Linked DNA regions of Methyloterricola oryzae. The protein of the gene in region 1 purifies or fractionates together with the protein of each later gene. This does not show direct contact. Links are inferred from orthologs where the notes say so. Each region holds a gene or a part of one and is shown on either strand. Other genes may lie near its edges.

The links.
Region 2: the proteins of EK23_RS00560 (region 1) and EK23_RS06365 purify together in Escherichia coli (affinity purification with mass spectrometry, with the first as the bait; 2 studies listed by BioGRID). This does not show direct contact. The link is inferred for Methyloterricola oryzae from one-to-one orthologs.

Annotation. Positions count from the first base shown.
Region 1 is NZ_JYNS01000001.1:140,549-143,684, forward strand. The notes cover bases 239-3,051. They hold EK23_RS00560 (DsbC family protein), read right to left. Parts: upstream 2,112-3,051; coding sequence 1,365-2,111; downstream 239-1,364. Other genes in these bases: EK23_RS00550 (IMPACT family protein), read left to right, coding at 239-518; aqpZ (aquaporin Z), read left to right, coding at 595-1,290; rseP (RIP metalloprotease RseP), read right to left, coding at 2,179-3,051. Outside these bases: more of EK23_RS00550, read left to right, coding at 1-238; more of rseP, read right to left, coding at 3,052-3,136. UniProt on the Escherichia coli protein: Acts as a disulfide isomerase, interacting with incorrectly folded proteins to correct non-native disulfide bonds.
Region 2 is NZ_JYNS01000003.1:55,609-58,655, forward strand. Bases 153-2,876 are described here. They hold EK23_RS06365 (FKBP-type peptidyl-prolyl cis-trans isomerase), read left to right. Parts: upstream 153-1,133; coding sequence 1,134-1,619; downstream 1,620-2,876. Other genes in these bases: EK23_RS06360 (sensor histidine kinase), read right to left, coding at 153-941; rimO (30S ribosomal protein S12 methylthiotransferase RimO), read right to left, coding at 1,699-2,876. Outside these bases: more of EK23_RS06360, read right to left, coding at 1-152; more of rimO, read right to left, coding at 2,877-3,009. UniProt on the Escherichia coli protein: Folding helper with both chaperone and peptidyl-prolyl cis-trans isomerase (PPIase) activities. Chaperone activity prevents aggregation of unfolded or partially folded proteins and promotes their correct folding.

The DNA.
Region 1 (3,136 bases):
GGGCCGACAACGCCCGCGAGGCCGCCGCGTTCCTGCAGTCGGTGGCGCAGCGCCACGCGGATGCCTCGCACCTGTGCTGGGCCTATCGGATAGCCGGCGAGTACCGTTTCAGCGACGGCGGCGAACCCGGCGGCACGGCGGGCCAGCCCATCCTGCGCGCCATCGAGGGCCAGGACCTAGACCATGTAGTGGTCGGCGTAATCCGCTATTTCGGCGGTACCAAGCTGGGCACCGGCGGCCTGGTCCGGGCCTACGGCGGCACGGCGGCCGAGGCTCTGCGGCAGGCAGAACGCAAGACCGAATCGCCCCGGGTGGAACTGATCGCGGAAGTGGCCTTCGAGCACATGGGCAGCCTGTACCGGCTGCTGGATGCGGCGGAGGCGGAACGGGGCGGAGAGGAATACACGGACGCGGGCGTGCGTATCCTGATCAGCCTGGAATCGGGCAAGTTCGAGGCCCTGGGCATGGCCCTGCGCGACGCAACCCGGGGCGAATACCGGCTGGAACCGGCGCACTAAGAAATTTTTGTTGCCGGCAGGTGACAGTCGGTGATATCAAGGAGCGGCGATAACAACAATACAAGGAGACCTTCCAATGCCCATCGTCAATCGCGCTTCCGCGGAGTTCTTTGGTACTTTCTGGCTCGTCTTCGGTGGTTGCGGCAGTGCCGTGCTGGCAGCCGCCTTTCCGGAACTCGGGATCGGTTTTGTCGGCGTCGCCCTGGCCTTCGGCCTGACAGTGCTGACCATGGCCTATGCCATCGGCCACATTTCCGGTTGCCATCTCAACCCGGCGGTTTCCATTGGCCTGTGCGTGGGAGGCCGCTTTCCAGCCAGCGAATTGCTACCCTACATCGGCGCGCAGGTACTGGGCGGGATCGTGGGGGCCGGAGTCCTCTACCTGATCGCCACCGGCAAGGCGGGCTTTGACGTGTCCGGCGGTTTTGCCTCCAACGGCTACGGCGAGCATTCGCCCGGCCACTACTCCCTCACCGCCTGCTTCATTGCCGAGGTGGTGCTGACCTTCTTTTTCCTGTTCATCATCCTGGGCTCGACCGACTCCCGCGCTCCGGCGGGCTTCGCGCCCATCGCCATCGGCCTCGGGCTCACCCTGATCCACCTGATCGGAATTCCCGTCACCAACCTCTCGGTCAACCCGGCACGTAGCACGGCGGTGGCGGTCTATGTGGGCGACTGGGCCGTGCTGCAGTTGTGGCTGTTCTGGCTCGCGCCCATTCTCGGCGGCGCCCTGGCAGGTTTTGTGTATCCACGTCTCGCCAAGGCAAGTTGAAAACTCAGAGCACGCTGAAAAGAAAAGCCGCCCAAGGGCGGCTTTTCTCGTTCTGCAAAGGGCTTAGATAGACGTCAGCGTGAAGCGCTCTTGTTGGTGCTGGCCTCGGTTTCCAGAATCTTGGCCAGTTGCTTGGCCGGCACATAGCCCGGCAGAACATTTCCCTTCTCCGTTACGATCATGGGTGTGCCCTGTGCGCCGATGGCGTTGCCGAGGGCATAGTGCTCAGCAACCGGGTTGTCGCACGACTTGGATTCCACCGTTTCACCCTTTTTGGCCTTGGTCAGCGCACCGTTGCGGTCGCTGGAGCACCAGACGGAGATGGCCTTTTTCCAGGAGTCGCTCCCTTCCCCGGCGCGGGGGAAGAACAGGTAACTGATCTCGATGCCTTCCTTGCCATACTGATCGATCTCGGAATGCAGCTTACGGCAGTACCCGCAATCGATATCGGTGAACACGTAGGCATGATGCTTGGTGATCTTGGGCTTGAAGCTGATCATGCGATTACCACCCACCTTGTTTAGCGCACCCATGCGGGCCTCTGCCACGCGCGGCTCGGTGAGATCTTCCTTGGCCTTCACGTCGATCAGGCTGCCCTGGATCAGGTAATTGCCATCGCCCGACACATAGAACAGCTTGGGACCCACCATGACTTCGTAGAGGCCGCTGATCGGACTGGGTTTGATGCTGTCGGGCTTCATGCCAGGCAACGCCAGCTTGAGGGAATCCTCAATGGCTTTGGTCGCGCCGGGAGCTTCCGCCGCCACCGCGGAGACCGCCGTCAGTCCGGCGATCATGAATGTCAGAAAACGTTTCTTCATGGATGAGGTCCGTGGTTGAGGCGAAATTGGATTCCGCAGTTTGGAAAAGCCGGTAAAGCAGCCGATTTCACGATAACAGGCGTTCGATGTCCAGAAAAAACGCCAGCGCCATGAGGGACAACAATAGAAATATGCCAACCTGCTGACAAAACGCCTGCACATTTTCGGACAGCGGGCTGCCCTTCAAAGCCTCGATCAGATAGAACAACAGGTGTCCGCCATCGAGTACCGGAATGGGCAGGAGATTCAGCACGGCCAGGCTGATACTGACGATGGCCAGAAACTTGAAGAACTGCACCAGGCCCATGCGCGCCGATTGCCCGGCGTATTGTGCAATGCTGATGGGACCGCTGAGATTCTCGATGGCCGCCTCGCCTATGACCATGCGCCCCATCATCTTCAGGGTCATCACCGAATATTCGCCGGTGCGCAGGAAAGCGGCCCCCAAGGCCGGCAAGGCATCCAGCTTGTATTCGGCTTTCATCGCATCCATCACACCCTCGGGCACCTTGACCATGGCGCCGATACGCCCCACCTTGCCCTGCGGGGAGTCGATGCCCGTCGGCGTGATAGACAGGTTGACGGTCACCCCGTCACGTTCGATGGCAAGGCGCAGCGGCTCGCCGGGGTGCGCGCGCACATGCTCCACCCATTGCTGCCAGGTGTCGATGACGGTCCCGTCCACGCTCACCAGTCGGTCGCCGCCGCGCAAACCCGCAGCTTCCGCCGGGCTCCCTGGCTCGACACGCTCCACCACGGGTTCCAGGAGGGGCTGCCAGGGTTTCATGCCCAGTTGTTCGTACAACTTTTCCGGCTGCTCCGCCAGTTCCGAGGGCACGCGGAGTTCGCGCTGAATGGAGCGTCCATCGCGATCCTTCACCATGAATCGAACCTTCTCATCGATCAGCATGGCTTCCAGAAAGGCATTCATGGCGAGGTTCCAGGTCGGCGTCTCGGTATCGCCCACCTGCACGATCTCATCGCCTTCGGTAAAGCCCGCATCCGCTGCCAGGGTCTGCGGCGGC
Region 2 (3,047 bases), on another replicon or contig:
GTGTGCACGGCCCCACTTCCCGGAAAACAGTTCTCCAGCCTTAGCCGCAGGTTGGCGAGAGCCACGCGATTGCCGCTGCGGTGCGGCTCCGCCTCAGCGCGGGGTGCGGGACTCCGGACTGTCAGGACCACCTCGCCCCGCCGCAAGCGTCCATCGATCTCCACCATGCCACCGCCGGGCAGAGGTTCGATACCGTGATACAAGGCATTCTCCACCAGGGGCTGCAGACTGAGGGGTGGCAGCAGCGCATCCATCGGCGCGCCGTTCAGGTTCCAGACCACCCGCAGGCGCTCGGCCAAACGCTGTCCCTCCACATTGAGGTATTGCCGCACCAAGTGCAATTCTTCCTCCAGCTTCGCCATTCGCGCGTTTCTCTTCAACACCGCACGGAACATTTCGGCAAAATCCAGTATCAATTCCTCCGCCTTGGCCGGATCGGTGCTGATGAGACTGGCTATGGTGTTGAGACCGTTAAACAGGAAATGCGGCCGCATGCGCGCCTGCAAAACGTCCAGCCGAGCCAGTCCCTCGGCCCGAACATGCCGCCGCCACTGATATTGAACATAGCGGTAGCGGAGCCACAAACCCGTCAGGAGCGCCGCGACGGCGACGTCGCGCAGGCAGCGATAAGGCGTCTGGCTCAATTCCGTGCCCCCATTCAACAAGCCTTGGCCCAAGCCGTTCCATGCGAGCCACCCCACCAGCAGCACCATTGCCTCGACCACGCAAACGACGACACCCCCTGCTCTCAGCGGACTCGCGCTTTGGAGCCAACGGTTGAAGGTACTCAAAACTGCGATGCTGAGCAGGACGACCCAGACGATGTAGAGGGAGACCAGCCCCAAGCTGTTCCAGAAAGCCTCCGCATCGGGCGCCGCGATCAGGCCGATTGCCAACGCCAGGATTTCGGCCAACAACAGCAGCACAAAGGCCGTACGCACGCGTCGGAAGTCCGGAAGAAAACTTTCGGTGTCTGCCCAGAGTGGAACTTTCGATCGGACCACTGGCTCCCTCGGGATTCCCTGTCAGGTCGATGGATACGGTTCAGTTTAGACAGACGCCGGCACTTCTCGCCCTACCTGGGGCGGGAAAAAACCGATATGATGCAAATTTGAAAATAACGAGGGACACCCATGCAGATTTCCGCCGAGAAAGTGGTTCACATTCATTACACGCTGACCAATGACGAGGGGGACGTGCTGGACAGTTCAGAGGGTCAAAATCCTCTAGCCTACATCCACGGCCAGGGCAATATCATTCCGGGCCTGGAAAACGCACTGGCGGGTAAGCAGGTAGGCGACCGCCTGAGCGTAACGGTCTCTCCCGAAGAAGCTTACGGCCTGCGCGACGACGACCTGATCCAGGCCGTGCCGAAGACCGCCTTCGAAGGCGTCGAGCAGATCGAGCCCGGCATGCAATTCCATGCCGAAACACCCGAGGGCGTACAACTGGTGACTGTCATCGAGGTTCTGGATGACGAAGTAATTCTGGATGGCAATCACCCGATGGCCGGCATGACCCTGAACTTCGCCGTCGAGGTCACGGACATTCGCGATGCCACCGCAGAAGAATTGGATCACGGCCATGTGCATGGTCTTGGCGGGCACCATCACGACTGAACTAGCACTCTAGGAGCAGCCAGCCGCAGGGATGTGAAGGCCGGTTAAGCGCCTCAGTCCGTGATCTGGCCCCCGGCGTTCAGATCAGGTGTGCCCAGAGGTCATGTTCATCGGCCTCCTCGATCTCGACCTCGACCCACTGGCCCACTTGAAGATGGGTAGCTCCATCGATGAACACCTGACCATCGATCTCAGGGGCATCGGCTCGGCTGCGCGCTACCGCGCCTTCCTCCACCACTTCGTCGACCAGTACGGTTTCGCGACCACCTACACGAGCCTGGAGTCTCGCAGAGCTGATTTCCTCCTGGAATGCCATGAAGCGGGCTAAGCGATCTTCCTTTACCTCCGCTGGCACCTGACCCGGAAGCGCGTTGGCCGCCGCGCCCGCCACCGGGGAGTACGCGAAGCAACCCACACGGTCCAATTGCGCCGCATCCAGGAAGTCGAGCAGATCTTCGAAATCTTCATCGGTTTCGCCTGGAAAGCCCACAATGAACGTACTGCGGATGGTCAGTTCCGGGCAGATGGACCGCCAAGTTTGTATACGCTCCAGGTTGTTCTCAGCGGAGGCGGGACGCTTCATCGACCTGAGGATACGAGGGCTGGCATGCTGGAAAGGAATGTCGAGATATGGCAGGATTTTGCCTTCGGCCATCAGTGGAATCACCTCGTCCACATGCGGGTAAGGGTAAACATAATGGAGACGGACCCAAGCCCCCATCTCACCCAAGGCCTTTGCCAGATCCAGGAATCGGGTCTTGAGCGGACGACCACCCCAAAAACTGGTGCGATATCCCATGTCCACCCCATAGGCACTGGTATCCTGCGATACGACAAGCAATTCCCTCACGCCCGCGCCAACCAGTCTCTCCGCTTCGCCCATGACTTCGCCAATGGGGCGACTGACCAGATCACCCCGCATCGAAGGTATGATGCAAAACGTGCAGCGGTGGTTACAACCTTCCGAGATTTTCAGATACGCATAATGCTTGGGCGTCAGTTTGATCCCCTGTGGGGGCAACAGATCGGTGAATGGATCATGCGCGGGAGGGAGGTGCTCATGCACCGCCGCCATGACATCCTCGAAAGCGTGGGCGCCCGTAACCTTGAGGACGCTGGGATGGCGGGCCCGGATCTCGCCTTCTCTTGCGCCTAGACAGCCGGTCACGATGACTTTGCCGTTTTCAGCCAAGGCCTCGCCAATGGCGTCCAGGGATTCCTCAACTGCCGCATCGATAAAGCCGCAGGTATTCACCACCACCAGATCGGAATCCCGGTAACTCGGCGACACTTCGTAACCTTCCGAGCGCAGGCGCGTCAGGATCACTTCGCTGTCCACCAGCGCCTTGGGACAGCCGAGGCTGATAAATCCAATTCTTGGGTTTGCCACAGTCTGACGCACACTCGGGTTATGTTTGTAAAATTCGC